DNA from 3 places in the Pantoea alfalfae genome. Region 1 is predicted to be linked to each of the others. Evidence: predicted binding sites of a transcription regulator. Region 1 holds the regulator's gene; each other region holds the start of a gene.
The links. Region 1 encodes ArgR, which controls arginine synthesis, uptake and breakdown. Its sites were predicted from a motif close to ANTGAATAAAAATACANT; they were not measured.
Positions count from the first base shown of each region.

Region 2: argF (ornithine carbamoyltransferase) is a predicted target of ArgR. The motif match lies at 8,643-8,660, and genes of this name have one in related genera.
Region 3: argC (N-acetyl-gamma-glutamyl-phosphate reductase) is a predicted target of ArgR. The motif match lies at 5,444-5,461, and genes of this name have one in related genera.

Region 1 covers NZ_CP082292.1:513,596-524,164, reverse strand. Annotated here, with positions in the region: gene mscM (miniconductance mechanosensitive channel MscM) at 1-823, shown strand, start outside; gene mdh (malate dehydrogenase) at 872-1,810, opposite strand; gene argR (transcriptional regulator ArgR) at 2,251-2,721, shown strand; gene yhcN (peroxide/acid stress response protein YhcN) at 3,196-3,459, shown strand; gene K6R05_RS02530 (YdgH/BhsA/McbA-like domain containing protein) at 3,543-3,809, shown strand; gene yhcN (peroxide/acid stress response protein YhcN) at 3,903-4,166, shown strand; gene K6R05_RS02520 (barstar family protein) at 4,232-4,501, opposite strand; gene K6R05_RS02515 (NAD-dependent succinate-semialdehyde dehydrogenase) at 4,557-6,008, opposite strand; gene aaeB (p-hydroxybenzoic acid efflux pump subunit AaeB) at 6,122-8,074, opposite strand; gene aaeA (p-hydroxybenzoic acid efflux pump subunit AaeA) at 8,084-9,016, opposite strand; gene aaeX (p-hydroxybenzoic acid efflux pump operon protein AaeX) at 9,024-9,227, opposite strand; gene aaeR (HTH-type transcriptional activator AaeR) at 9,460-10,377, shown strand; gene tldD (metalloprotease TldD) at 10,411-10,569, opposite strand, start outside.
Region 2 covers NZ_CP082292.1:3,489,288-3,499,856, forward strand. Annotated here, with positions in the region: gene pepA (leucyl aminopeptidase) at 1-818, shown strand, start outside; gene K6R05_RS16350 (DNA polymerase III subunit chi) at 884-1,342, shown strand; gene K6R05_RS16355 (valine--tRNA ligase) at 1,348-4,203, shown strand; gene K6R05_RS16360 (GNAT family N-acetyltransferase) at 4,283-4,792, shown strand; gene K6R05_RS16365 (histidine phosphatase family protein) at 4,787-5,464, opposite strand; gene K6R05_RS16370 (OprD family porin) at 5,590-6,957, opposite strand; gene miaE (tRNA isopentenyl-2-thiomethyl-A-37 hydroxylase MiaE) at 7,282-8,043, opposite strand; gene rraB (ribonuclease E inhibitor RraB) at 8,100-8,522, opposite strand; gene argF (ornithine carbamoyltransferase) at 8,683-9,690, shown strand; gene pyrB (aspartate carbamoyltransferase) at 9,926-10,569, shown strand, end outside.
Region 3 covers NZ_CP082292.1:188,620-199,188, reverse strand. Annotated here, with positions in the region: gene K6R05_RS00915 (DUF5862 family protein) at 1-261, shown strand, start outside; gene K6R05_RS00910 (DUF5862 family protein) at 356-661, shown strand; gene argH (argininosuccinate lyase) at 839-2,212, opposite strand; gene K6R05_RS00900 (argininosuccinate synthase) at 2,303-3,520, opposite strand; gene argB (acetylglutamate kinase) at 3,545-4,321, opposite strand; gene argC (N-acetyl-gamma-glutamyl-phosphate reductase) at 4,336-5,340, opposite strand; gene argE (acetylornithine deacetylase) at 5,508-6,656, shown strand; gene ppc (phosphoenolpyruvate carboxylase) at 7,009-9,660, shown strand; gene metF (methylenetetrahydrofolate reductase) at 9,756-10,569, opposite strand, start outside.

The sequences.
Region 1 (10,569 bases):
ACTGATTGCTATTCTGGTGTTTATCATCACCACTCAGCTGGTGCGCAATATGCCCGCGCTGCTTGAGCTGGCACTGTTGCAGCATCTTAATCTGACGCCGGGTACCGGTTACGCCATTACCACACTGACCAAATATCTGCTGCTGTTGATTGGCGGGCTGATTGGTTTCTCCATGATTGGTATTGAATGGTCGAAGCTACAGTGGCTGGTTGCCGCACTGGGTGTGGGACTCGGGTTTGGTTTGCAGGAGATTTTTGCCAACTTTATCTCCGGTCTGATTATCCTGTTCGAAAAGCCCATTCGTATCGGCGATACTGTGACGATCCGCGACCTGACCGGCAGCATCACTCGTATTAATACGCGTGCTACCACCATTACCGACTGGGACCGCAAAGAGATCATCGTGCCAAACAAGGCCTTTATCACCGAGCAGTTTATTAACTGGTCGCTGTCCGATTCCGTAACGCGTGTGGTGCTCACCATCCCGGCCCCGGCCAAAGTCAGCAGTGAACAGGTAACCACCATTCTGGTTCAGGCGGCTGAGCGCTGCAGTTATGTGCTTGATACGCCACAGCCGGAAGCCTTCCTCGTCGATTTGCAGCAGGGGATTCAGTTGTTTGAGATCAGGGTACATGCTGCAGAGATGGGGCACCGTATGCCGCTGCGTCATGAACTGCACCAGCTGATTCTGCTCGGATTTGAACAACACGGTATTGAAATGCCGTTCCCACCATTCCAGATGCGCATGGAAACCCTGGGCAAGAAGCTCCCTGCCAGCAACGGTACGCCCGCAGCCCGCGCCTTCAAATCTGGCGGCCTGTAATGAAAACGCCCGGCAAAGCCGGGCGTTATTGCAAGTCTGATCCGTCAGTTACGGCTTAACGAACTCTTCACCCTGAGCAATATCTTTCTTCAGCGTATCGAGCATGCCTGACAGCGCCTGTTGTTCGAAAGCGCTGAGTGTGCCAATTGGTCTGCGTTCAGCAATCCCGTTTTTACCGAGCAGCAGCGGCTGAGAGAAGAAGCGGGCATATTCGCCCTCGCCTTCCACGTAAGCACACTCTATAACATTCGCCTCGCCCTTCAGCGCACGTACCAGTGATAAACCGAAACGTGCAGCCGCCTGGCCCATCGACAGCGTGGCCGATCCGCCACCCGCTTTAGCTTCCACCACTTCTGTGCCGGCGTTCTGAATGCGTTTGGTTAAATCAGCCACTTCCTGATCGCTGAAGCTGACGCCTTTGACCTGTGACAGCAGCGGCAGAATGGTTACGCCAGAGTGGCCGCCAATCACCGGCACTTCCACCTGATCCGGCTGCTTACCTTTCAGCGCGGCCACAAAGGTGTTAGCACGAATAATGTCCAGCGTGGTTACACCGAACAGACGGTTTTTGTCGTAAACGCCGTGCTTTTTCAGCACTTCTGCCGCGATAGCAACAGTGGTATTGACCGGATTGGTAATCACGCCAATCAGCGCTTTAGGGGCCGTGGTGGCAACCTGCTCAATCAGGTTACGAACAATGCCTGCGTTTACATTAAACAGGTCCGCGCGATCCATACCGGGTTTACGTGCGACGCCAGCAGAAATCAGTACCACATCGGCACCCTGTAAGGCAGGCGTGGCGTCTTCTCCACTAAAACCTTCAATAGCTACAGCAGTAGGAATGTGGCTGAGATCAACGGCAACGCCAGGCGTAACCGGCGCAATGTCATACAGTGAGAGTTCTGAACCTGCGGGAAGCTGGGTTTTGAGCAGAAGTGCGAGCGCCTGGCCTATGCCGCCAGCGGCACCGAGAACGGCAACTTTCATTCTTAACTCCTTATTAAGGTGGGGCAGAGATGGGCCGAAATTCTATCTGTGTCAGACCTTAATCAACTGCTCAGGCGATGATAAATATCCGCTGTTAATTCTACGTGTTTTCACACTTGCTCGCCGGATTCAAAAGTTACTTATCATTGCGCCTGAATGACCGACAACTTTGCCGTCGTCAGACAGAGAACGGCTGTGTGCGTTTTCTGTTACTACTTCTGATACTACACCACCAATAATATAACAACTTTGCAACCTTCGCCTTTCGGGGCTGTGACGGGGGTTTTGGTCTGAGCGAATTTATTTGCTATTATCGCCGCCCGCTAGCCGCCCGAACTCTGCTCATCAATCGACCGATTGCATAAAAATGCATTTAAATGCATAATCACCACTCTGCCGCGGGCGGATGCGCGGTTATTCTCTCTATTTATTGGTAACCTATGCGAAACCCATCGAAACAAGACGATCTGATCAAGGCTTTCAAGGCCTTATTAAAAGAAGAAAAATTCAGTTCCCAGGGCGAAATTGTTCAGGCGCTTCAGGATGAGGGCTTTGAAAATATCAATCAGTCCAAAGTCTCGCGGATGCTGACCAAGTTTGGCGCAGTACGCACCCGTAATGCCAGGATGGAAATGGTCTATTGCCTGCCCGCTGAACTGGGCGTGCCGACCACCACCAGCCCGTTAAAAAACCTGGTACTGGATATCGACTACAACGATGCGCTGGTGGTGATTCATACCAGTCCGGGCGCAGCACAGCTGATTGCACGTATGCTGGATTCGCTGGGGAAAGCGCATGGGATTCTTGGCACGATCGCTGGCGATGACACAATCTTTATTACCCGTGCGCGCGACTTTACGGTTAAGCAGCTGCACAGCGCGATCCTCAACCTGTTTGAACAGGAACTCTGACCGCTGACTGACGGCCTGCTATCCTGCCCCAGGTCGTCAGTTTGTTCTCTCTGCCCATAGTTTTGCGTCACACTGCTCCGCTGTTTAATACTGATAAGCCTGATTCAATACACCTGACTCCTGGTCAGTTCGTTTACTCTGCTTAACCTTCTGCGCTATTTTACACTGCTTTACATCACTGATCCGGCACCATTGCCCGGATCCAGATCAAACTCCAGCCCAATACGCTTCATAGTTTCGCACTAAACGCTAAAGTGATCTATCTCACTGTTTTTGTAATTAAAATCGTCGTAAAGGCTATTTTTTATGCTGTTTTTATAACGTTAAGTTATTAAAAGTAGGCATAAGGATAAAGAATCACAAAAAAACATTATTAGCCGGGTATTAATTTCTATCGTTATTAGTTCTATACTTCTTTTCGTGATGCAAATCACACTAACTAGAAAGATAAAAATAGACGACGAGGAAATATCTATGAACGTAAAAACTACCATCGCTACCCTAAGCATTCTCTCTGCACTCTCATTTGGTGCAGTAGCAGCAGAATCTATTGATGCCGCGCAGGCACAGGATCTGCAGGCTGTCGGCACCATCAGTGTCAGCGGCGTCGCGGGTTCACCGATGGATATCAAACAGAAGCTCAGTGACAAAGCGGATCAGCAGGGCGCAAAAGCCTATCGCGTGATCGAGGCTTACAACAACGGCAATTATCACGCTACCGCCGCGTTGTATAACTAAACCCAATAATGCCAGCAGCTTTCTGTCTGACGCGCCTTTTTGCGCTCCGGAGAGCTGAAGCAAAATCTTCAGGAGAGTTGACCATGAAAACTAAATTAGCAATTGCTGCTCTTAGTCTGGCGTCCCTGTTCTCAGTGGGTGCCAGCGCCGCCAGCCTGGTATCGAATGAACAGGCGCAGGGTTTGCAGCCCATGAATCAGACCATCAGCATCGGTGGACGTAACGGCGACCAGACGCATATCCGTCAGGTGCTGTCAGAGAAAGCAGATGCACAGGGCGCAAGCCACTATCGCATCATTGAAAACAACCAGGACAACACCTGGCATGTCACCGCTGAGCTTTATAAATAATTAACTGTGATGACGTCTGAAGGCGCATAACAAATATCGACGACCCGCCCTTACGAGTAACCGCAGGTTGTTGAATGTAATGAGGAGATAATCATGAATATCAAAACAACCATTGCTACAGTCAGTCTGCTTTCCGTTATTGCGTTCGGCGCTTCTGCCGCACAGCTGGTAACCGGCGATCAGGCGCAGAATCTGCAGCCTGCGGGTACCGTGACCATCAGTGGAACCGCGGGATCACCTATGGATTACCGCGCAGAGCTTTCACAGAAAGCGGATGAGCAGGGTGCCAGCGCCTATAAAGTGATCGAGGCGCGTACCGGTGATAACTATCACATCACCGCACAGCTTTATAAGTAATTCCTCGTCAGATTAATGACGAACCCTTTGGCCCCGCTCGCCGGGGCCTTTTTTCATCTGATGTATTATCTGACATTAAAGTGCAGCCGGCCTTCCAGCTCCTCTTCCGCTTCATCAAATAACAGAATCAGCGCGCCATAACGCCGTCGCTGTCCTCTACCCAGATTGACAAACTCAATCTCCAGCGGCATCGGTAACAGATCCCCTGTCACAACATCCCACAATCCATCCAGATCGCAGATGCGGCGCTCCTCCAGCGCAAATCGCTCGCTGAACTGGCGAAAGAAATGGGCCTGGTCGACTATTTCATTAAAATCAAAACGCTCGATTTTCATGCTGACGGCTCCCATGCTCCGTCTGCGGGCGACCTCTGCCGCCCGTTCATGACCGTTAGCTCAAACCGCCCAGGTGCAGCGCTTTGACCTCCAGATACTCTTCCATACCCAGTACCGAACCTTCGCGGCCCAGACCCGACTCTTTCACCCCACCAAACGGCGCCAGCTCGGTGGAAACGGCACATTCGTTAATGCCGATCATGCCGCTTTCCAGCGCCGCTGAAACGCGAAACACCCGTTGCAGATTCTGGGTATAAAAGTAAGCAGCAAGGCCGAATGGCGTATCATTAGCGCGGCGGATGACGTCATCTTCATCATCAAAGCGGAAACAGGCAGCCACCGGACCAAAGGTCTCTTCCTGCGCAAGCTGCATGCCTTCATGCGCCTCGGTAATGACCGTAGGCTGCCAGAAGTTGCCACCCAGCGCATGGCGCTCACCACCTGCCAATAGTTTGCCGCCTTTTGCTACCGCGTCTTTAACGTGCTGCTCAACTTTTTCCACCGCAGACGCTTCAATCAATGGTCCGACAATCACGCCTTCATCCATGCCATTACCGACTTTGAGCTTGCTGACTTCGGCTGCCAGCTGCTCAGTAAACGCATCATAGACAGCGTTATGAATATAGAAGCGGTTAACACTGACGCACACCTGACCCGCATTACGGAATTTGTTGGCAATGGCACCCTGTATGGCGGCATCAAGGTCGGCATCGTCGAATACGATGTACGGCGCATTGCCTCCCAGTTCCATCGACACTTTCTTCATGGTTTCGGCGGCATTACGCATCAGCAGCTTGCCCACCTGCGTTGAGCCGGTGAACGAGATTTTACGCACCGCTTTGCTGGCCATGATCGCATCGCTGATAGCATGAGTATCACCCGCCACCGCATTCAGCACGCCATCCGGCACGCCCGCCTGCTTCGCCAGTGCCAGCAGGGCAAAAGCAGAGAGTGGCGTGTTATTAGCAGGTTTAATGATGCCGGTGCAGCCCGCAGCAAGCGCGGGCCCCAGTTTGCGGGTCAGCATCGCCATCGGGAAATTCCACGGCGTAATGGCAGCCACTACGCCAATCGGTTCGCGGGTCGCCAGAATGCGGGATCCGGGTTTTGCGGGCGGAATGATCTCGCCGTTCGCCCGTTTCGCCTGCTCGGCGAACCACTGAATAAAGCTGGCGGCGTACTCCACTTCTCCTTCGGCCTCTTTCAGGGGTTTGCCCTGTTCAGTGGTCATCAGTTGTCCCAGCCAGCGCTTGTTCTCAATGATCAGCTGGTACCAGCGATTGAGAATTTCAGCGCGCGCTTTTGCGGTCTGCGCCCGCCAGGCGGGAAAGGCACGTTCCGCTGCGGCGATAGCCTGTTCCGTTTCCGCCTTACCGGCTTTTGCCACCTGCGCAATCACCTCGCCGGTTGCCGGATTAGTCACGTCAAACGTGGACGCCGCCTGATGCCACTGACCGTCCGCTAAATAGCCGGTCCGGAACAGTTCGCTCTCTTGCAGTGATTTCATTGATTCGCTCCTGTCAGTTTTGCTCTTCCGTCTGGAGAGTATAGTTGGCAAAAGCGACAGATTTTGTGATGGGTGGGGATTGCACTGGCCGCTGCAGGTCGCAGCGGCCAGATTCAGATTTGGATGAGTGTGTTCTGGTACTTATCCAGCATCGTCGCCAGTCGTTTGACCGGTTCCGTTACGCTGACGGGTGCCTCGTAATGGACCAGTTTTTCCTGATAGACATCCAGCTCTTTAAGCAGACGTTCAAAGTAGTAACGGCGCTTGTCGTCGCTGCTGGCGGAGATCACCCGATCGGCGGTGTAACGCAGCTGTCGGTGATACGCAGAGAGATCGGCATTAACTGGCACTTCTGCGTCGCGTAATCGCTGATGACCGATGATCAGCGTCAGAGCGATGCGATATTTATTGATATCACCCGGAAACAGGTTCAGCAGCAAAAACAGTTGCTGATAGAGCGCTGGCAGATGATTTTCACGCCGACGCGCCTGATTGGTGGTCATGGCCGAGACCGCTGCATACATAAAGCGGTTCAGCAGTTTGCGGCCGGTGCGCGCCTTCGATTTATCCCGAATCAGCAGAATGACCATCATCGCGACAAAGCAGCCGATAACCTGACCGAGCACATTATCGAGGAAGACGTTAATGTGAAATTCCATCGGATTATCGAGAACCAGCACGTTGAGCGTACCAATCAACGCGCCCAGCGTGCCGAGCTGACGCCGCTGAATAAAGATGCCGCCGATAAAACCCAGTATGCCGATAGCGATGCAAAGCAGTAGTGCGCTCTGCTGTGTCGCGGGCAGAACATACATAAAATAGAGCGCCCCCAGCGGAACCGCGACCGTCATGCCGTAGAGAAAATCCTTGGCCATCATCAGCGGGTTAGGCATACGCATCGCCAGCGCGGTAATTACGGCCAGCATTACCATACAGCCACTGCCAGAGGTCCAGCCCGTATAGAGCCAGAACAGTGAACCCAACGCGGTTGCAACGAAGGTGCGGATGCCGTTAATCATCGCATGATGTGTTTCAGCCGAACGCGCCTGAATCACCACTTCGCGCTGCAGAATCTCCTCTTCCAGCGAGGTGATCCGGCTATTACTTTTGATTCCTTTCAGCAGCAACAGATATTCGGTAGCAGTGCCTACCCAGCTGGCCAGCGTGACCGGCGTTGATTTGCCGCTGGCACCAATCACCCGGCGCATCACTTTCATCCGCTTATGCACCTCTTCAACCGTCGAGGCCGGTTTTTCAACCATCAACCGATACTGGGGCGGAATGTAGTCCGGGCGGGAATTCTGAATGAGGAAGGTTTCGGCAGCCTGCGTTATCAGCGTCAGTGACAGGGTATTGAGCATCTGCAAGCGGCGGTTGCTGTTCTTCCAGCGTGATGATTCCATCATCAGCTGGCTGCGCATGCTATTCAGCGCCGTGGTGCGCCGCACCAGCGCGCTCCAGGCTTTGTCGACCTCTTCCTTATCACCGTGTGCGACGCAGAGTTGCAGCAGCTGGTAGTGGGCCACCAGCAGCGAATCAACTTCCGCGTCGATCACTTTTTTAATCGAACGGGGTGAGAAAATCATGTCGGCCAGAATAGCGCAAAGAATACCGAGTACGATTTCACTGCAGCGCTCTACCGCATATTGGGGCACCAGCGTCAGACCGCCGCTGGCGTTCGCCGTTACTACAATAATCAGCGCGGTGTAGCCGGCCAGACCCAGTGCGTAGGAGTTCTCGACTTTAATTAGCGAAGAGAGCCAGACGCAGAGTCCTGCCCAGATGCAGCACAGCAGCAGCATCACGACCGGTGCACGCACGGTGGCAATCATGATGGTCAGCGCGGCGATACAGCCAATAAATGTCCCGATAATACGCAAAACACCGCGATAGCGTAGTGCCCCGGAATAGGGATCGCCGCCTGCCGCAAATGCCGTACCACCTGCCACGATCCCGGCGGTCATCACCGCCCAGCGCGGCGTTTCAAGGTTAAAGTGAAAACCCACCATCAGCGCTAACACCAGCGCAAAGGTGAGCTTTACCGGGAACCGCAGGAACTCGATCATATCGCCCTCTTAACCAAACTCACGCAGGCGATTGAACAGTCGGACCATCGGTGAAACCTGTTCAGGCTGGCGATCGGCCTGACCGGTGATCACCACTGTCGCTGTCGTGCCCGCCGGGAAGCGATTGCCGGGCTGCTGATCAAGCCGGATGCGCACCGGCACACGCTGCGCCAGACGGACCCACTCCAGATTGGAATCTACCGTTGCCATGCCTTTATTGTCGACCGAGCTGCTGCTGTTGGTGACACCCGCCGCGACGCTGTCCACGGTGCCACGCAACACGATGTTGCTGCCAAGTGGAGTCACTTCCGCGCGGAAGCCCTTCTCCACGCCGTGAAGTTTGGTCTCTTCCAGGTAAGCCAGCACATAGAAAGAGTGCTGCTGAACCAGCGCCACCGCCACAGAACCCCGGGTAATAAATTCGCCCTGGTAGACGTTGAGGTTGGTGACCCAGCCATCGGAGGGTGCTTTCACGGTGGTGCGCTCAAGATCGATCTTCGCCAGATCGCGCGTCGCCACCGATTTTGCCAGCTGATGCTCACTGGTTTGCAGGTCGTTATTGGATTGTTCGATCGCCTCGCGCGACATCGCAGAGGTGCCAAGCTGATTGCGGCGGCCGGCTTCGCGACGTTTTTCACTCACTAGGGCCTGGTAATATTCAACATCCGCCTGTGCCTGATCGAGTGCCTTCTGATAGCGAGGGCGGTCAACCACAAACAGTGTATCGCCCTTCTTCACCAGCTGGTTGTCATGTACCGGAACCTCAGTAATCAGGCCAGTGACGTCAGGCGAAATCGCCACCACGTCAGCCGCAAAACGTGCATCACGGGTCCAGGGTGATTCGGTATAGAACACCCAGGCGCGGAAGATGATAACCACTGCGATGATGACCAGCAGAATAGTGATCGCGTAGCGCGCGATTTTTCTTATGAGTGCTTTCACTTCAACCTCAGACTAATAAACGGGAGACAAGGTAAAACACACAGCAGTAAAGCGCTGTATTAAAAAGTGCCGGATGCCAGACAAGATCGTAGATGCCGCTCGGCGTCAGCACGCGTTTCACTAACCAGAACAGCATCAGTGAAATAATCAATTCGATGAAAACGGGCGGAAAAGAGAGCCCAAACATGACAAATACCGGAAGCACACTCATCACAAATCCTTAGTTCGACCTTGCCGGGATACTTCGTTGCCTTTTCAGATGTCGCAGGAAACCCCTCTGGCAGCGTTATCCGAACCGCAGCTGGCTTAATAATAGCGTATCATCGAAGGGTATCAGGCAATGAAGAATCACCGGGAAATACCCCGGCGCGCTTATAATAACGCGCCTGACTATACGTTTTCTACTGAATGTGATCTAAATCACTTTTAAGCCAGAGTAAATAATGGAACGACTGAAAGGTATGTCTGTCTTCGCCAGAGTGGTCGAACTCGGTTCGTTTACCGCGGCGGCTCGTCAGCTCCATCTGAGCGTCTCGTCCATCAGCCAGATCGTCGCGAAACTGGAGGATGCATTGCAGGTTAAGTTGCTGAATCGCAGTACCCGCAGTATCGGACTGACCGAAGCGGGTAAAATCTATTATCAGGGCTGCCGCCGTATGCTGGCGGAGGCGACGCAGGTGCATGAACAGCTTTACGCGTTTAACAATACGCCGATTGGCGTGTTGCGGATCGGCAGTTCCTCGACCATGGCGCAGAATGTGTTAGCCGGTATGACCAGCGATATGCTGCGGGAGTATCCGGGGCTGAGTGTGAATCTGGTTACTGGCGTTCCGGCCCCGGATTTGATTGCGGATGGTCTGGATCTGGTGATTCGGGTGGGCGCATTAAAAGACTCCAGTCTCTTTTCGCGTCGCCTTGGCGCGATGCCGATGGTGGTGTGTGCCGCAAAAAGCTATCTTGCCCAGCACGGCACGCCGGAGAAGCCGGGCGATATCGATAATTTTTCCTGGCTGGAATATAGCGTACGGCCCGACAACAATTTTGAGCTGATTGCGCCGGAAGGCCTGGTGACCCGCCTGGCACCACAGGGACGTTTCGTAACAAATGATTCGCTGACGCTGATCCGATGGCTGAAGTCGGGCAATGGTATCGCTTATGTGCCAATGATGTGGGTGATTGATGAGATCACCGCAGGCGAGATCGATATTCTGTTTCCGCACTATCAGTCCGATCCGCGTCCGGTGTATGCGCTCTATACCGAGAAGGATAAACTGCCGCTGAAGGTGCAGGTCTGCATCGATTATCTGACCGGCTATTTTGAACAGGTGGCTGAACAGTATCAGCAACACCGTAAAAGCTGACAACCCGCCGGGCGGCGGGTTGTTGAGGTCACATCAGGCGGTGCCGCCGATGGTCAGTTTATCCAGCTTCAGGGTGGGCTGACCGACACCGACCGGCAGGCTCTGGCCCTCTTTACCGCAGACGCCCACGCCTTTATCCAGCGCCAGGTCATTACCTACCATCGAGATTTGCTGCATCGCTTCAATGCCGGA
Region 2 (10,569 bases), 1.0 Mb from region 1:
GCATGAACGCCTATCTCGCTGTCGGGGCCGGTTCGCAGAACGAATCGCTGATGTCGGTGATTGAATACAAAGGCAATCCGGATGCTGAAGCGCGCCCGATTGTGCTGGTGGGTAAAGGGCTGACCTTTGACTCCGGCGGCATCTCTATCAAGCCTGCCGACAGCATGGACGAAATGAAATATGACATGTGCGGCGCGGCCGCCGTCTATGGCGTGATGCGGATGGTGGCCGAGCTGAATCTGCCGCTGAACGTGGTGGGTGTGCTGGCGGGCTGTGAAAACATGCCGGATGGCCGCTCGATGCGTCCGGGCGACGTGCTGACCACCATGTCTGGCCAAACGGTTGAAGTACTGAACACCGACGCCGAAGGCCGTCTGGTGCTGTGCGATGCGCTGACCTACGTGGAACGTTTCGACCCGGAAGTCGTCATTGACGTGGCAACGCTGACCGGAGCCTGCGTGATTGCGCTGGGACATCACATCAGCGGTTTGCTGTCGAATCACAACCCGCTGGCGCATGAGCTGATCAGCGCCTCGGAGCAGTCAGGCGACCGCGCCTGGCGTCTGCCGATGGCGGATGAGTTCCAGGAGCAGCTGGAGTCCAACTTTGCCGATATGGGCAACATCGGTGGCCGTCCTGGCGGCGCGATTACCGCTGCCTGCTTCCTGGCACGCTTTGCCCGCAAATATAACTGGGCGCACCTGGATATCGCCGGCACGGCCTGGCGCTCCGGCAAGGCTAAAGACGCTACCGGACGTCCGGTGCCGATGCTGTCGCAGTTTCTGTTGAATCGGGCAGGATTGAACGGCGACGACTAAGCGCCCTCTTTTCTGACAGCAGGGGCGGATCTGATTCCGCCCTTGATCTTCTGATGAGCTAACCGATGAAAAACGCAACCTTCTACGTGCTGGAAACCGATGCCCCGAGCGATGGCCTGAGCGCTGTTGAAGCGCTGGTGTGCAATCTGGCGGAAACACGCTGGCGGGCCGGAAAGCGGGTGTTGATCGCCTGCGAAGATGAACAGCAGGCCATTCGTCTTGACGAAGCGCTGTGGCAACGACCGGCAAACGCCTTCGTGCCGCACAACCTGGCGGGTGAAGGCCCGCGCTACGGTGCGCCGGTCGAGCTGGCCTGGCCACAGCGTCGCGGCAGTTCACAGCGCGACCTGCTGATTAGCCTGCTGCCCCACTTCGCAGATTTTGCTACTGCTTTCCATGAAGTGATAGACTTCGTTCCTTACGAGGACGCTCTCAAACAACTGGCGCGCGACCGCTACAAAGCGTATCGCAGCGTTGGATTCCAATTGAATACGGCAGCGCCACCACAGCCGCAAACGACATAGCAGAAATGGAAAAGACATATAACCCGCAAGATATCGAGCAGCCGCTTTACGAGCATTGGGAAAAGCAGGGCTACTTCAAACCGAATGGCGATACCAGCCAGGAAAGCTTTTGCATCATGATCCCGCCGCCGAACGTCACCGGTAGCTTGCACATGGGTCACGCCTTCCAGCAAACCATCATGGACACCATGATCCGTTACCAGCGCATGCAGGGGAAAAATACCCTGTGGCAGGCCGGTACTGACCACGCGGGCATCGCCACGCAGATGGTGGTTGAGCGCAAAATTGCGGCTGAAGAGGGTAAAACGCGCCAGGACTATGGCCGCGATGCGTTTATCGAGAAAATCTGGCAGTGGAAAGCAGAATCCGGCGGCACTATTACCCGTCAGATGCGCCGCCTGGGTAACTCTGTCGACTGGGAGCGCGAGCGCTTCACTATGGACGATGGCCTTTCCAACGCCGTGAAAGAGGTGTTTGTTCGCCTCTACAAAGAGAACCTGATCTACCGTGGCAAACGCCTGGTGAACTGGGATCCTAAGCTGCGCACTGCGATCTCCGATCTGGAAGTGGAAAACCGCGAGAGCAAAGGCTCCATGTGGCATATCCGCTATCCACTGGCTGACGGCGCAAAAACCGCCGGCGGCAAAGATTATCTGGTGGTCGCCACCACCCGTCCGGAAACCCTGCTGGGTGATACCGGCGTCGCCGTTAACCCGGAAGATCCACGTTACAAAGATCTGATCGGCAAATTTGTGATGCTGCCGCTGGTTGGCCGCCTGATCCCTATCGTTGGCGACGAACATGCCGACATGGAAAAAGGCACCGGCTGCGTCAAGATCACCCCGGCGCATGACTTCAACGACTATGAAGTTGGCCGTCGTCATAAGCTGCCGATGATCAACATCCTGACCTTCGACGGCGATATCCGCGACCGTGCTCAGGTGTATGACACCAATGGCGAAGCCAGCGATGCCTGTTCCGATGAGATCCCGGCGGCTTTCCAGAACATGGAACGCTTCGCGGCGCGTAAAGCGATTGTTGCCGCTGTCGATGAACTCGGCCTGCTTGAAGAGATCAAACCTCACGATCTGACCGTGCCTTACGGCGACCGTGGCGGCGTGGTTATCGAACCGATGCTGACTGACCAGTGGTATGTGCGTACCGCACCGCTGGCGAAAGTCGCGGTTGAAGCCGTTGAGAATGGCGACATCCAGTTTGTACCGAAGCAGTACGAAAACATGTACTTCTCCTGGATGCGCGATATTCAGGACTGGTGTATCTCCCGTCAGCTCTGGTGGGGTCACCGCATCCCGGCGTGGTATGACGACAACGGTAACGTCTACGTCGGCCGCACCGAAGACGAAGTGCGCGCCGAGAATAACCTGGCCGCCGATGTGGCGCTGCGTCAGGATGATGACGTGCTGGACACCTGGTTCTCGTCAGGTCTGTGGACCTTCTCCACTCTGGGCTGGCCGGAAAACACCGAAGCGCTGCGTACCTTCCATCCGACCAGCGTGCTGGTCAGCGGCTTCGACATCATCTTCTTCTGGATTGCCCGCATGATCATGCTGACCATGCACTTCATCAAAGATGAAAACGGCAAACCGCAGGTGCCGTTCAAAACCGTCTATATGACCGGTCTGATCCGTGATGAAGAAGGTCAGAAGATGTCGAAATCCAAGGGTAACGTGATTGATCCGCTGGATATGGTCGACGGCATTTCGCTGGAAGCGCTGCTGGAAAAACGCACCGGCAATATGATGCAGCCACAGCTGGCTGAGAAGATTCGCAAACGTACCGAGAAGCAGTTCCCTGACGGCATCGAGCCATCAGGCACCGATGCACTGCGCTTTACCCTGGCGGCGCTGGCCTCAACCGGACGCGACATTAACTGGGACATGAAGCGCCTGGAAGGCTATCGCAACTTCTGTAACAAGCTGTGGAACGCCAGCCGCTTTGTGCTGATGAACACCGAAGAGCAGGATTGCGGACAGAATGGCGGCGAAATGACGCTGTCGCTGGCGGATCGCTGGATCCTGACCGAGTTCAACAACACGGTGAAAGCGTACCGTGAAGCCCTGGATAGCTATCGTTTCGACATCGCGGCTAACCTGCTGTATGACTTCACCTGGAACCAGTTCTGCGACTGGTATCTGGAGCTGACCAAGCCGGTCATGAACAGCGGCAGTGAAGCTGAACTGCGTGGCACCCGTCATACGCTGGTTCACGTGCTGGAAGCGCTGCTGCGTCTGGCACACCCGATTATCCCATTTATCACTGAAACCATCTGGCAGCGCGTGAAGGGGCTGAAAAATATCAGCGACGACACCATCATGCTGCAGCCTTTCCCGCAGTACGATGCGGCGAAAGAAGATGCCGAAGCGAAAGCGGATATTGAGTGGATGAAGCAGGCGATCGTCGCGGTGCGTAATATCCGTGCCGAGATGAACATCGCGCTGAGCAAGCCGCTGGATGTGCTGCTGCGTGACTGCTCGCCTGCGGCGCTGCGTCGCGTTGAAGCTAACCGCAACTTCCTGTCGCGTCTGGCGCGTCTGGAAAGCCTGACCATTCTGCCTGCGGGCGAGAAAGGCCCGGTGTCGGTGACCAAACTGGTTGAAGGCGCAGAACTGCTGATCCCGATGGCGGATCTGGTGGATAAAACCGCCGAGCTGGAGCGTCTGGCGAAAGAGCTGGTTAAGCTGGATGTCGAGATCGAGAAGATTGAGACCAAGCTGGCAAACGAAGGCTTTGTGTCGCGCGCGCCGGAAGCGGTCGTCGCGAAAGAGCGCGAACGCGTGGCAGACCTGCAACAATCAAAAGCAAAACTGATTGAACAGCAGGCGGTCATTGCGGCATTGTAAGCGTCGTAGCTGACAGCTTATTCATAAAGCCGGGCTTGCCCGGCTTTTTTATTGACCTCGTACAAATCCGGAAGAGATGATGACGACCAGTACCATCCCGCATTTTGACCTCCAGGTGCGGCCAATTACGGCCGCCGATAATCCGCATATCGCCCAGGTGATCCGTGATGTTTCCGCCGAGTTCGGCCTGACGGCTGACAAGGGCTACACCGTTTCCGATCCGCAGCTCGACCAGCTGTTTGAGCTCTACAGTGCCGAACAGAGCGCCTACTGGATTGTTGAGTATCAGGGCAAGGTGGTCGGCGGTGGCGGTGTTGCGCCGCTCGCCTGCAGCGCGCCCGATATCTGCGAACTGCAAAAGATGTACTTTCTGCCAGAGGTGCGCGGTCGGGGTCTGGCGCGCGAACTGGCATTGCGGGCGATGGAGCATGCGCGCAACCACGGCTTCCGGCGCTGCTATCTGGAAACCACCGCCAGCCTGACGCGGGCGATTAAACTGTATGAGTCGCTGGGCTTTGAGCACATCGACAGTGCAATGGGCTGCACCGGCCATGTCGACTGCGAAGTACGGATGCTGAAGACCTTATAAACCGCGCTCCACGTAACGCATATCGTTGATGGACTCGATTTTGAACTGCCCGTTATCGGTGTAGCGCAGCAGCGTCACGCTGGCATTCTTAAGCTGCTCCCGTAATGAAGTATCGCCCAGCGCCTGCAGCAGAGTGGTGATAGCCATACCGTGGCTGACCACCAGCACATTGCCTCCGCCCTGCTGCTGCGCCTGCTTCGCGATTGTGGTGATACTCTTCATCATGCGCTTAGCTACCTGCTGATAGGTTTCGGCCTGGCCGGAGGATTTAATACCTGCCAGCGATGGCGTGCCTGCGGCTTCCGCCTCATGAATCGCGTCGATCATCCCATCCATACGAATTTTACCGGCGCTAAACGCTTCCAGAAGTGCGGTATCAGAAGCATAGCCCGCCTGATGCGCGGCAGCGTTAATCAGATTTTTATTCAGATCGCCTTCATAAAGGCCAAATCCCACCTCGCGCAGCCCTTTCAGCTCTTTCAGCACAGGCGGGTGTTTCCAGTTCTTCATTACCAGCTGCGCGGTTTCTCTCGCCCGTCCCGAATCGCTGGACCAGGCCGCGACGAAGGGTAACGGCTGCAATCCCCTTCCCAGTTGCTCTGCAACAGCTGCACCGGAAGCCGTCAGCGGCGTATCGGCCCATCCCTGCGCGCGATGTACCGTATTAAACATGGTCTTTCCATGCCGGGTAACATAGAGCATCACATCTGCGGCCCAGGCGGAGCCGGCAGTGCTGACGGAGATGACAGCTATTAACATGAGCGTTTTAAATTTTATCTTCATTTTTATTCTCCGGATCAAAAAAGATTGAATTTATATTGAACAACCACTTCAGCGGACAAACTGCGGGAACGCTGAGTTTTCCCCTGATTATTCAGATGCGGGGTCTCTTTACTGTTTTTATATGACCAGCCATAACCGGTCAGCGTGAATAGCGTCAGATTTTTGAAGGTGGGATGTTGATTACTGAATTGATTAATTAATGAAACCTCGCCGGTTCGCACAAGATTATTACGATAATGGAACTGGCCATAATTAAGCTGTATTCCGGTACTGATCCCCTTTGTAATTTCATACTGACTCAGAGAAACCAGTGCCAGCTCTCTATCGCGCATATAGTCTTTGCCCGCCGAAGTTAGTGACGTGAAACGTCCCCGGGTATTTTTAGTCAGGGGCCGGGCATAATATCCCACCGCCCTCTCCTTTGGAGCCGATGTCCAGCCAGCAGCCAGTCTCTGCGTCCAGGCGCCATGCTTCCAGGTCGTTTCCCCGACATAGTGCCACGCCTGTTTATCAAAGGTTCTCTTGCTGGCGGGCATCCTTCTATATTTCTCCAGCGCCTGGCTGCCATAGATTTGCGCGCCTAGTGACCAGTATGGCGAGAGGGTGTAGCCCGCCTCAATCACATGGCGGCGCTGATAGCGCTCAGCCTCGCCGAATGCGTAGGCAACCGCGTGACGTTCATCTTTGTAGCGCAGCGCAGCGGTGTAAATGGCGTCAATTTTTTGTCTGGCCTGGGTTTGCAACGCCAGCGTTTTTCCTGAATCATGCCGTATGGTTTTGTTAACGAAAGCAAGATCCAGCCGGGCATTCTGCCACGTCAGTGCTCCGCTATAGCCAGCATAGCTGTTGCGCGACAGGCGATCCGTGGTCGTCAGCACGCCGATATTTTTCAGTTCCTGCCAGCCTGCCTTTCCATCGAACCGTAGCCTGCGATTGCCGAGCTTTAGCTTAAGATAGCGCTGACTGAACTTGCTAAAGCCGTGGGCATCCCGCTTCTCCATGTTACCACCGCTGTCATAGAGCAGACCGCGCGTGGAGAAGTAGTCGCTTGACCCCAGGCGTACGGCGCGGGTATAAGTCGTATCAAATCCAAGCAGGTCCCACTGATAACCGGAACGAAAATCGACTGTCGCGGCCTGGCCCCAGGCATTGTGAACCGCGGTGGGCTGTGCTTCGTCCTCCTTGAGATACTTCCAATGGTTGCGCAGTTTGAAATCGAGCGCCGCGTCACCCCATAATTTATTCTGCGCGGAGGGGGCGTGAATGTCAGACGCCTTAACACTCCCCCCAAAAAAAAGCAGCAATAGTGAAAAAAATAAATGAAAATAGTATTTTTCTTTCATTTTTAAATCCTTCCCCTGGCGATAGTAAAAATCCGTCACGCCATGACAATAAGGGTGACCCGGTTCCGTTAACCCATAAAAAAACCCGACTCGCTGCCCTCTGTTAAAAAGGGTAGCGAGTCGGGTTTTGCTTAAAAAAATAACAATCCCGCACTGACTCCGGGGCTATATTTATTTAACTTCAGAAAGTCAGCGTAAAAAAACCGTTATGTGATAGGTGGCACAAAATATCTTTGTACGTCAGTGTTACTTAAATTAAAGCGTTACACAGCACATTATATGAGACCACGCTGCACGGAAGAGAAATAAACGCGGTCAGGCATTCGGAAAAAGAGACACCCTGGCCAGGGCGTCCTCAGGGGTTTACCACGCAGGTACGCCGCTGTGAAAACGCAACTCCGTGTCCGGCTCGCTAATCAGCTTTGCTTCGACCCGGCCAATCGCCTGCACCCGCGGCGCAATATCCTTACCGGCAATCTGCGCCGCCAGCGTTAAATAGTCCTGATAATGCCGCGCCTCTGAGCGCAGCAGCGAAATATAGAACTTCGCCAGTTCATCATCAAGATACGGCGCCAGACTGGCGAAACGCTCGCAGGATCGCGCCTCAATGTAAGCACCACAAATCAGCTTATCCACCAGCGTCTCCGGCTCATGGGTGGTCACTTCGCGCAACAGCGATTTAGCATAGCGGCTGGAGGTGATCTTCTGATAGACCAGCCCGCGCGACTGCATAATTTCCCAGACCTGATAGAAGTGATGCAGCTCCTCTTTAATCAGTAGCACCATCTTCTCCACCAGCTCATCCGCCCACGGCAGCGCATTGCGCACAATGATGCGTTTCGTCAGGTTCTTATGGGCGTTGATAAAGTCGCTGTCGCCATCTTCCCGGAAGATAAAATCTTCATAGGGTTTCAGCCACGCCAGAATAGCGTCGCCGCTGGGTTTGTCGGCCACATATTTGCGGATCAGCCACACCGCAGTCTGGGCGGCTTTCAGCTCACACACCAGATGGTCGGTTAACAGCAGGGTCAGGTTTTCCGGCTTGCGCGCCTCATCAATCCAGGCCTGTGGCGTGCGGCAGTGCAGAAACTGATAGATCGGTTCGAGTAAGGGTGCGTAATTCATGATGTCAGAAAAGGGGTGGCAGAAGTGACAGGCGGAGAACTCTCCGCCCCGGCTACTTAGTGGCGAATACCATCATCATCTTCATCTTCGATGGCGTCGTCATCTTCGTCTTCATCTTCAGCATCAGGGTCTTCAAAATAGGTGCCCCAGCCGTCGTAGTCGACGTTGTACTTACCAATCAGGTTCACCAGCTGCTCAACCTGCACATCGATCAGTTCAGGCTTCAGCGCAGATTCGCTGATGATGTCGACGCACATCACGGTGGTGCCATCTTCCAGCTCCAGCTCTTCCGGCTCGGTCACTTCATAACCCAGCTTGAACGCATCAACGGCCGCTTTTTCCAGCGAATCAAAATTATTGCATGAGAGATGATGCTCGATGGTATAGAGCGCATCAGGATCGCTGCCATCCTCCAGCAGCTCTTCGATAATCTGCCGCGTCTCTTCCTGCTGCTCTTCCAGTAATGCTTCATATGCCATGACAATGTCCTCTCTGAGTTCGGCAATAATCAATTATTTTCCCACACTGCCTGTCGCGCCACTACACAAAACGAAAAGTTTCTTAGCTCCAGGCTTGAAAATGCATATTCATACGGTTAGATTGAATTTTAATTCATTTTGATGATTACCGGAGTGTTGTATGAGCCAACTGTATCAACGCCATTTCCTCAGGCTTCTGGATTTTACTCCCGCCGAAATTGATCACCTGCTTTCCCTGTCCGCTGAGTTGAAACAGGCGAAAAAAAGCGCCAGCGAAGTGCAGTATCTGAAAGGCAAAAACATCGCGCTCATCTTCGAAAAAGACTCGACCCGTACCCGATGCTCTTTCGAAGTTGCCGCTTACGATCAGGGTGCAAACGTGACTTATCTTGGCCCGAGTGGCAGTCAGATCGGCCATAAAGAGTCAATGCGCGACACCGCGCGGGTGCTGGGCCGCATGTACGATGGCATTCAGTATCGCGGTTACGGTCAGGAGCTGGTGGAGACGCTGGCAGAACACGCCGGTGTGCCGGTGTGGAACGGTCTGACCACCGAGTTTCACCCAACCCAGCTGCTGGCTGACCTGCTGACCATGCAGGAGCATCTGCCAGGCAAAAAACTCAGCGAAATGACACTGGTTTATGTGGGCGATGCGCGCAACAACATGGGTAACACCATGCTGGAAGCCGCCGCACAGGTCGGTCTGGATCTGCGTCTGGTGGCACCGAAGAGCTGCTGGCCAGAGGACGAACTGGTGGCGCAGTGCCGGGAAGCCGCACAGCAGACCGGTGGGAAAATTATCCTCACCGACAATATTGCCGACGGTGTGAAAGGCGCTGACTTTATCTACACCGATGTCTGGGTGTCGATGGGCGAAGCCAAAGCGGTGTGGGCCGAGCGTATTGCGCTGCTGCGTGACTATCAGGTTAACCGGGCGATGCTCGATCTGACCGGCAACCCGCAGGTTAAATTCCTGCACTGTCTGCCCGCCTTCCACGACGATCAGACCACGCTGGGCCAGCAGATGGCGGAACAGTACGATCTGCCCAACGGCATGGAAGTGAGCAACGAGGTGTTCGAATCACCACACAGCATTGTGTTCGACCAGGCTGAGAACCGGATGCACACGATTAAAGCGGTAATGGTGGCCACGCTGGGCCAGCGCTGACCGATCCGCTCCAGAGGCGCAAACGTTTTCCTCTTGCTGACCCACCGCGAACGGGTATAATGCGGCCCAATTTGCCGGAGGAAATATGCGACAGCACAGCGGACAATTTGACGCTCAATCACGCCTGACCGCAGGCGGCGCTGCTGTTTCTTTCGGTCATCGACCCGATCTTAAAAAAGCCCCTTAAGCAGGGGCTTTTTTTTGTCCGCAATCCGGCCGCGCAGAGGAGAGAGCTATGGCTAACCCGCTATATCGCAAGCACATTATTTCAATCAACGACCTCAGTCGTGAAGAGCTGGAACTGGCACTGGACACCGCCGCAAAGCTTAAAGCCCATCCGCAGCCGGAACTGCTGAAGCACAAGGTGATCGCCAGCTGCTTCTTTGAGGCGTCGACCCGTACCCGCCTGTCGTTTGAAACCGCCATTCATCGCCTCGGCGCGTCAGCGGTGGGCTTTGCCGACGGCAGTAATACGTCGCTGGGCAAGAAAGGCGAAACGCTGGCCGACACTATTTCAGTAATCAGTACCTACGTTGATGCGATCGTGATGCGTCATCCGCAGGAGGGCGCGGCGCGACTGGCGACCGAATTCTCCGGCGGCATCCCGATTCTCAACGCCGGTGACGGCGCGAACCAGCATCCGACCCAGACGCTGCTCGATCTCTTCACCATTCAGGAGACGCAGAGCCGTCTTAATCAGCTGAATGTGGCGATGGTCGGCGACCTGAAATATGGCCGTACCGTCCACTCCCTGACGCAGGCACTGGCAAAGTTTGACGGCAACCGCTTCTTCTTCATCGCGCCCGATGCGCTGGCGATGCCAGCCTATATCACCGATATGCTGGATGAGAAGAACATCGCCTGGTCACGGCATGACAG
Region 3 (10,569 bases), 320 kb from region 1:
GACCTGCAAGGTGCACTCATCGGCATGGTAGATGGTGCAGCAACAGGTATGGCGATTGGGGGTAAATGGGGGGGAGCAGGTGGCTTCGGTTTCGGCGCCATAGCCCAGCTTGTTGGCCTGATTATTCCAACTATCATGGGTGGTGTCGCAGGCTTAGTTGTCGGCGCTGCCACCGATACCGCTTCAGTGCAAAGCCTGATTGCAGATTATCGTACCGCTTTCGGTCCAGGTAACGTTGATCATGGCGGCACGATCGGTTAATCCTCGCGACTAGTGACTCCAGGGGGCGATACAGTGTCTGAGAAACTTATCACTGCGCCCTTTTTTCTTCTGCAGAATAAAAATGGAATCTCGCATGAGAATGTTATCGATTAATGAATTTCAATATGTCAGTGGTGCGGCGGTAATTACTACTGAAACCTGGGCTTATATGGATCAGGTGCTGAGTAATACCTTAGATGGCGCATCTACTGGCATGGCGATTGGTGGAAAATGGGGAGGCGCAGGCGGCATTATATTTGGCGCTATATCTCAACTAGTCGGTCTTATTGTCCCCGCAATAATGGGCGGCATATTGGGCATGGTATCCAGCATTACGATAGGTTACGAGGCGACAGGGCTGTTACTAAATGATTATCGGGAAAAATTCGGCACTGCTTAATTTTTTCAAAAAAACAAACTAAAGACTACCGGTAATAGCAACTGATGTTGGTTTTCGCCCAAAGTTTTAGTACGATCGAATAATCAGCACACCCAGTGGTTAATAATTTCGCAAAGGTAATGCCCTTTACCTGACATTATAATAACGGGCAAAGCATTAACTCTGCCCGCTTCTCAATCACGCCAGACGCTGCTTAGCATCACCGATGGCACGCGCAACCTGCTGTGGCGAGACACCGCCCTGCGCATTACGCTTATCCAGACAGGATTGTAGCGCCAGAATCGGATAAACATCCTCGCCAATCACCGAGCTGAACTGCTGCAACTGCGCCAGCGACAACGCTTCCAGCGCCACGCCCTGCCCGATGGCAGCAACCACCACTTCCCCGACGATATGGTGTGCTTCACGGAATGGCACACCTTTAGCGACCAGATAGTCAGCCAGTTCGGTGGAGTTTGCGTAACCCTGTTCCGCCGCTTCCTGGCAGCGCGGACGCTTAACCTGCAGGCCATCCAGCACCAGTACGGACATATGCAGACAGTCGAGCCAGGTGTCGAGCGCGTCAAACAGCCCCTCTTTGTCTTCCTGCATATCTTTGTTGTAGGCAAGTGGCAAACCTTTCAGCGTCATCATCATGCCGGTCAGTGCGCCCTGCACCCGACCACACTTGCCGCGAATCAGCTCCAGCGCATCCGGGTTTTTCTTCTGCGGCATCAGCGATGAGCCAGAAGTGACTTTATCTGACAGCTCAATAAAGCCCGCTTCGCCGGTATTGAAGAAGATCATATCTTCAGCAAAACGCGACAGATGCACCATGCCAATGGCCGCATCAGACAGCAGCTCCAGCACGTGATCGCGATCTGATACCGTATCCAGACTATTGCGCGTTGCAGAAGCAAAGCCCAGCCAGCCAGCCAGTTGCTGACGATCGATCTCGTAAGCGGTACCAGCCAGAGCGCCACAGCCCAGCGGGCTGACATCAAGCCGCTTCAGGGTATCCTGCAGACGGCTCTCGTCACGCGCCAGCATTTCAACGTAGGCCAGACACCAGTGCGCAAATGTCACCGGCTGCGCACGCTGCAGGTGGGTGTAGCCAGGCATCACCGCATCCTGATTCACTTCCGCGGTGACCACCAGTGCCTGCTGAAGATCACGCGTGGCTCCCAGCAGCGCCTCAATCTGCACCTTGCACCACAGTTTCAGATCGGTCGCGACCTGATCGTTACGGCTACGGCCGGTATGCAGCTTTTTACCCAGCGCACCGACTTTGTCGATCAGCTTGCCTTCAACCCAGCTGTGGATATCTTCGGCGTCGCTCTGCAGGATCTGTTCAGGATTCTCACGCACGTCATCCAGTAACGCATTCAGCGCTGCTTCCAGCTGCTGCTGCTCATCCTGAGTCAGAACATTGACCGTCACCAGCGCTTTGGACCAGGCAACAGAGCCAATGATGTCCTGCTCAGCCAGGCGGTAATCGAAGCGCAGCGAGTCATTGAACTGTTTAAAACGCTGATCCGCTGCCTGAGTAAACCGTCCACCCCAAAGTGCCATGTGAAAACTCCTCTGAATCGTTAAACAAGAGGCGGCATAAATGCCGCCCCTGAATGAAAACTGTGAGGCGAGGCGCACCCCGCCTGAAAATTACTTCTTCTGCTCGTTCAGGGCGCGGATACGCGAAGAGAGCGAGAACAGACGGATAAAGCCGCCCGCATGACGGTGATCGTAGACCTCATCTTCACCAAAGGTGGCGAACTCTTCTGAGTAGAGGCTGTTCGCGGAACGCTTCTGGGTGGCTGTCGCCTGGCCTTTATAAAGCTGCAGCACCACTTCACCGTTAACGTCTTCCGCCAGCGATTCAGCAGCAGCCTGAATTGACTTACGCAGCGGTGCGAACCAGCGGCCGTCATAAACCACGTAAGACATCTCGTGACCCAGCTGCTCACGCCATTTGAAGCTATCGCGATCCAGCACCAGCTGCTCAACCGCACGCAGCGCATTCACCATGATGGTGCCGCCCGGGGTTTCGTAGCAGCCGCGGGATTTAATGCCCACCAGACGGTTTTCAACGATATCGATACGGCCAACGCCATGCTTTGCGCCCAGCACGTTGAGTTTTTCCAGACACTGGAACGGACTCAGTTTTTCGCCGTTAACCGCCACAACCCGACCTTTTTCCACGGTTACGGTCACTTCTTCAGGCTGGTCAGGGGCGTCCAGCGGATCGACAGTCCAGACCCAGCAATCTTTATTCGGTGCACTGGCCGGGCTTTCCAGCACGCCGCCTTCGGTGGAGATGTGCCAGGCGTTTTCGTCACGGCTGTAGATTTTTTCCAGCGACGCGGTGGTCGGGATGTTGCGCTCTTTCAGGTAGTCCAGCAGCGCTTCACGTGAACGCAGGTTCCATTCACGCCACGGTGCCACCACTTTGAGCTGCGGTGCCAGCGCGGTGTAGGTGGTTTCGAAACGCACCTGGTCATTCCCTTTACCGGTTGCGCCGTGACACAGCGCATCTGCGCCCACTTTCAGCGCCAGCTCAACCTGGGCTTTAGCGATGATAGGACGCGCCATTGAGGTGCCCAGCAGATAGGTGCCTTCATACAGCGCACCGGTCTGCAGCACCGGATAGACGTAGTCGCTGATAAACTCTTCACGCAGGTCAACCACGTGGCATTCAGATGCGCCGGACTGCAGGGCTTTCTTCTCTACACCTTCCAGATCGCCGCGCTCCTGACCGATGTCCGCTACGAAAGCGACCACTTCACAGCCGCCGTAGTTCTCTTTCAGCCATGGAATAATGGCTGACGTATCAAGACCACCGGAGTAAGCCAGAACGATTTTTTTGATGTTTTGCGTTTGCATTTCGTAATCCTTGAATCAGAGTCGTTAAGCGAGAATCCGGGTGCCAATAGACACGCCGTTAAACAGGTCAGGCAGCCGCTCAGCGTGACGCCAGCTGGCAATATCCACCGGACGGCCCAGCGTACGCGCCGCATCAAGCGCAGCGTGCACTTTAACAATCATGCCGTCAGTAATAATGCCCTGGGTAATCAGCTGCTCAGCTTTGTCGGCGGTCATCTCTTCGATGCGCTGACCTTTGCCGTCGAGAATACCACTGACGTCTGACAACAGAACCAGATCGGCGCCCAGCGTTGAGGCCAGTGCGGTCGCCGCCTGGTCAGCGTTGACGTTCATCAGGTCGCCGCTGTCAGTAATGCCAATGGAGCTCACCACCGGCATATAACCGGCCGCCAGCAGGGTGTTCAGCAAGGCCGGATCTCCCGGCATTGCATGGCCAACATGGCCGAGTTCTTCATCAAACGGGGCGACATTGACGATGCCCGCATCGCCCAGGCAGAGGCCGACCGCGTTGATGCCCGATTTTTTCGCCCAGGCCAGCAGCGTTTTATTCGCGGTTCCCGCCAGCGCACCGGTAATAATGTCAATCTGATCGGCCGGGGTGACGCGCAGGCCATTTTTCTTCATCACCGGCAGCGCCAGCTTTTTCATCAGCTCATCCACCAGGCAGCCGCCGCCGTGGACGATGATCAGCGGACGCTGATGAGCGCTACGATAGTTAAGCAGTGCTTCAAACAAGCGCGCCAGCGCTTCTTCGCTGTCTAACAGCACACCGCCCAGCTTAATAATCAATGGATTAGTCATGGTTTAGTTATCCGTTAAATCAGTGACTGCGTTTCAGGGAAGCCGAACCGGATGTTCAGGCACTGTACTGCCTGCGATGCCGCCCCTTTCAGCAGATTATCTTCGGCTGCTACAACAATCAGATGTTCGTCCTGCACTTCAAAACCGATATCGCAGTAAGGCAGGCCGACAACGGCTTTCAGCGCCGGTACGCCCTTATCGTAGAGGCGCACCAGCGGCTTGTCGTCATAGGCACGATGGAAGACGGCAGCGATATCTTCGCGGCTGACACCCGCTTTCAGACGGCAGGTGATGGTCGCCAGGATACCGCGCGGGAAGCTCCCCAGGTGCGGTGTAAAGATCACTGGCGTACCGAGGTGCGCGACAATTTCCGGGTGGTGACGATGATTAAACAGACCGTAAGGCTGCAGGCTCACTTCGCAGAAGCTGGTCCCGACACTGGCTTTACGTCCGGCACCGCTCACGCCGCTGGTGGCGTTAATAACCGGCCACTGCGCATCGTTTAACAGTCCCGCATCCACCAGAGGTTTCAGTGCCAGCTGAGCCGCGGTCGGGTAGCAACCGGGTACCGCCACCAGCTGCGCCTGCTGAATTTTCTCATGCTGATATTCCGCCAGGCCGTAAACGGCTTTATCGAGCCAGTCGCCATGCTGATGCGTGAAACCGTAGAAACGGGTGTAAAAATCAGCGTCGTTAACGCGGAACGCACCCGACAGGTCGAATACCACACAGCCAGCCTTGAGAAATTCCGGGGCCAGGTCGTGGCTGACTTCGTGGGCCGTCGCCAGGAACACGACATCCACTTTGTCTGCCCACTCCTCCGCGCTGCTCAGCGGCTGCAGTGGTAAATCCACCACGCCTTTCAGCTGCGGATGGAGATCGGACAGGCGCTTGCCGGCATCAGGGCTTTGCGCCGAAACCGCCAAAGCGGTTATGTTGATATGTGGATGGCGATTCAGGAAGGTGGCAAGCTCAACACCAGCATAACCACTGGCACCAACGATCAGCGTATTCAACATCAGGCTGTAACCCTTTTTACAGTCGCACGTTCCGGGTCGCGGCCTTGCCCCGTTACCCACCCTGTCATCTGCAGTGATTTAAGGTTCCCTTGCAGAGGACGTTAATGTATTTTTATTCACTATTACTGCATGAATATGGATACATCCTAACCCAAGGACCGCCAACAGTGAAGACAAAATTACCGCCTTTTATTGAACTGTACAGCCAGTTAATCGCCACACCGTCGATCAGTGCAACCGATGCCGCACTGGATCAGAGTAATGAAACTTTAATCAATTTGCTGGCCGGCTGGTTCCGCGACCTTGGCTTCAGCGTTGAAGTGCAACCGGTGCCCGGCACCCGCAATAAATTTAACATGCTGGCGCGAACCGGCAACGGAGCGGGCGGCCTGCTGTTAGCGGGTCATACGGATACCGTTCCCTTTGACGATGGCCGCTGGACGCGCGATCCCTTTACCCTGACCGAGCACGACAACAAGCTCTATGGTCTGGGCACGGCAGACATGAAAGGCTTCTTCGCCTTTATTCTCGATACGCTGCGCGATGTGGATGTCAGCACACTGAGTAAGCCGCTCTATATCCTCGCCACAGCCGATGAAGAGACCACCATGGCGGGTGCCAAATATTTTTCGGAATCAACGCAACTGCGTCCCGACTGCGCCATCATCGGTGAACCGACCTCGCTGAAACCGGTGCGCGCGCACAAGGGCCATCTGTCCAACGTGATTCGTATTGAAGGGAAATCGGGCCATTCCAGCGATCCGGCGCGTGGCGTCAATGCCATTGAACTGATGCATGAGTCGATCACCCATCTGATGCAACTGCGTAACACGCTGCAGGAGCGTTATCACCATGACGGCTTTGCCATCCCCTATCCCACCATGAATTTCGGCCATATTCATGGCGGAGACGCCGCTAACCGTATCTGCGCCTGCTGTGAACTGCATATGGATATCCGTCCGCTGCCGGGCCTGTCGCTGGGCGATCTGGATGGTTTACTGAACGAGGCGCTGGCACCGGTGAGTGCACGCTGGCCTGGCCGTGTCACGGTGGCCGAACTGCATCCTCCGATTCCGGGTTATGAGTGTCCGGCGAATCATGAGCTGGTGAGTGTGGTTGAGAAATTACTGGGTACGCCAACCGAGGTGGTGAACTACTGCACCGAAGCGCCGTTTATTCAGCAGCTCTGCCCGACGCTGGTCCTGGGTCCGGGTTCCATAAATCAGGCACATCAGCCAGATGAATTTATCGATACGGCATTTATTAAGCCGACCCGGGCGCTTATCAGTCAGGTTGTGCAGCATTTTTGTCACTGATTGACAGTAAATGGGGCATTTCACTGTATTAACAGCAAAATGCCCCCTCATTCTGCGTGAATTAACAATAAGAATAACTTATCCCGCTTCCTTCCCGATAAATTCTGTGAATTTCCGTTAGTTAGCGCCATCTTCAGCGCACTTTAACGCATTTGACGAACGCAACATTACGTGGCTAGATAAAAGACGATGTTATGCCCACCGGGTGATTATCCAGAACGTTTCAGAATGCGGACAGGCGGCAACGGAGCCGGTTCCCTTTAGAGTATCGGGAACACGATGTTGCTGATTTTTTGCTGCCTGAAAGGTCGGGTGTAGAAGTTTTTAAAGACGATAAGGGTGTCAGGGTCCAATGAACGAACAATATTCCGCAATGCGAAGTAATGTCAGTATGCTCGGCAAACTGCTCGGGGATACGATTAAGGATGCACTGGGAGAGAACATCCTCGACCAGGTGGAAACCATCCGTAAGCTCTCCAAGTCATCCCGTGCAGGCAATGATACTCATCGTAAAGAGCTGCTCAATACGCTGCAGAACCTCTCCAACGAGGAGCTTCTGCCGGTTGCACGCGCATTCAGCCAGTTTCTGAACCTCACCAACGTGGCTGAGCAGTATCAGACCATCTCGCAGAGCGGCGAAGGTGAGAACCATCCTGAACTGCTGAAAAAGACCTTTGATACCCTGAAGCAGCAGAAAGATATCAGCGAAACCGACATTCTGGCGGCCATTGAGTCGCTGTCGCTGGAGCTGGTGCTGACTGCGCACCCGACCGAAATCACCCGCCGTACGCTGATTCACAAGCTGGTTGAAGTGAACAGCTGTCTGAAACAGCTCGACCACAGCGACGTCTCCGACTACGAGCGTAACCAGATTATGCGCCGTCTGCGTCAGCTGGTGGCACAGGCGTGGCACACCGATGAGATCCGTAAATATCGTCCGACCCCTGTCGACGAAGCCAAATGGGGCTTCGCCGTCGTGGAAAACAGCCTGTGGGAAGGCGTTCCTGCCTTCCTGCGTGAGCTGAATGAGCAGGTCGAAGAGGCCTTTGGCATTAAGCTGCCGGTCGATTTCGTGCCGGTTCAGTTCACCTCCTGGATGGGTGGCGACCGCGACGGTAACCCGAACGTCACGGCATCGATCACCCGCCATGTGATGCAGCTAAGCCGCTGGAAAGCCACAGACCTGTTCCTGCGTGATATCGGCGTATTGATTTCCGAGCTGTCGATGTCCGAGTGCAGCGAAGAGATCCGCGAGCTCAGCGGCGATCCGGAAGCGCTGGAACCTTATCGCGTAATCCTGAAACGCCTGCGCAGCCAGTTAATGTCTACCCAGTCATTCCTGGAACGCCGCCTGAAAGGTGAGCGTCTGCCGCGTCCGGCCGATTTGCTGGTCTCAAACGATCAGCTGTGGGACCCGTTGTATGCCATCTATCAGTCACTGCAACAGTGCGGCATGGGCATTATTGCCAACGGTCAGTTGCTCGATACGCTGCGCCGCGTGAAATGCTTCGGCGTGCCGCTGGTGCGTATCGATCTGCGTCAGGAAAGTACCCGCCATACAGAGGCGATTGCTGAAGTCACCCGTTACCTGGGCCTCGGCGATTATGAAAGCTGGTCCGAAGCAGACAAACAGGCCTTCCTGATCCGTGAACTGAACTCCAAACGCCCATTGCTGCCACGCAGCTGGGAACCCAGCGATGAGACGCGTGAAGTGCTGGAGACCTGTCGCGTTGCGGCTGAAGCGCCACAAGGCTCTATCGCCGCTTATGTTATTTCGATGGCGAAAACCCCGTCCGACGTGCTGGCCGTGCATCTGCTGCTGAAAGAAGCAGGTATCGGCTATGCGATGCCGGTTGCACCGCTGTTTGAAACACTGGATGACCTGAACAACGCAAACGACGTGATGAGCCAGTTACTGAGCATCGACTGGTATCGCGGCTTTATTCAGGGCAAACAGATGGTGATGATTGGCTATTCTGACTCGGCGAAAGATGCCGGTGTGATGGCCGCCAGCTGGGCGCAGTATCAGGCACAGGATGCGCTGATTAAAACCTGCGAAAAAGCCGGGATTTCACTGACGCTGTTCCACGGACGCGGCGGCAGCATTGGCCGTGGCGGCGCACCTGCCCATGCTGCGCTGCTGTCACAACCGCCAGGCAGCCTGCGCGGCGGTCTGCGTGTGACCGAACAGGGCGAGATGATCCGCTTTAAATATGGTTTACCAGCCGTGACGATCGCCAGCCTGTCGCTCTACACCGGCGCGATTCTGGAAGCGAACCTGATGCCACCACCGGAGCCAAAACGCGAATGGCGCGACATCATGGATCAGCTCTCTGCTGACTCCTGCGCAATGTATCGCGGGTATGTGCGTGAAAATGCAGACTTCGTCCCCTACTTCCGTTCGGCGACGCCGGAGCAGGAACTGGGTAAATTACCGCTCGGCTCACGTCCGGCTAAACGCCGTCCTACCGGTGGCGTGGAGTCGCTACGTGCGATCCCGTGGATTTTTGCCTGGACGCAGAACCGCCTGATGCTGCCTGCCTGGCTCGGTGCCGGTGCTGCCCTGCAGCAGGCGATGGCGGCCGGTCATCAGGATCAGCTGGAAGCGATGTGCCGCGACTGGCCGTTCTTCTCAACCCGTCTGGGCATGCTGGAGATGGTGTTCTCGAAAGCGGACCTGTGGCTGGCGGAATATTACGATCAGCGTCTGGTCGACAAATCACTCTGGCCGCTGGGCAAACAGCTACGCGATCAGCTTGATGCCGATATTAAAGCGGTACTGACCATCGCCAACGACTCGCACCTGATGGCTGACCAGCCGTGGATTGCCGAGTCGATTGCGCTGCGTAACGTCTATACCGATCCGCTCAACGTACTCCAGGCAGAACTGCTGCATCGTTCCCGTGCGCAGGAAGCGCGGGGTGAAGAACCGGATGCCCGCGTTGAGCAGGCTCTGATGGTGACGATTGCGGGTGTCGCAGCAGGCATGCGCAATACCGGTTAATCCTGATCAGGCGCGGCCCCCACTCCGCGCCGCCGGAGAGCAGCAATAGAAAAGTCGGGAATTTCCCGACTTTTTTACGGGATCAGGCAGAGCGGTTAAGCCGCCGCCGCAACCGGACGAACCCCTAACGTGTGGCAGATGGCGTAACTCATTTCGGCACGGTTCAGCGTGTAAAAATGGAAATCTTTCACCCCTTCGCGTGACAGGATTTTCACCATATCCATCGCGATATTCGCTCCCACCATTTTGCGCGTTTCCGGATCGTCATCCAGACCGGCAAACATCGCGCTCATCCAGCCCGGCACACGCACATTGGTCAGCGTGGCAAAGCGTTGCAATTGCTTAAAGTTAGAGACCGGCAGGATACCCGGCACAATTTCCACATCAATGCCGGTGGCAACACAGCGATCGCGGAAACGCAGATAGCTTTCGACGTCGAAGAAAAACTGGGTAATAGCCCGATTTGCGCCTGCATCGATTTTTCGTTTGAGATTAATCAGGTCGGCCTGGGCGCTTTTCGCTTCAGGATGGACTTCCGGATAGGCGGCGACGGAAATATCAAAATCGCCAACCTCTTTCAGCAGCGAAACCAGATCGCTGCCATACATCTCTGGCTTGCCGCTGCCAGGCGGCAGATCGCCACGCAGCGCCACAATATGGCGGATGCCGTTGTTCCAGTAATCCTGAGCGATGGTGCGCAGTTCATCGCGCGTCGCATCAACACAGGTCAGATGGGGTGCGGCTTCCAGGCCGCTGCGATCTTTAATGTCTTTGATAATGCTGTGGGTGCGATCACGTTCACCTGAGTTCGCACCGTAAGTGACAGAAACGAATTTCGGTTTCAGACTGCTCAGGCGGTCAATTGAGGTCCACAGAGTCTCTTCCATTTCGCTGGTGCGCGGCGGAAAG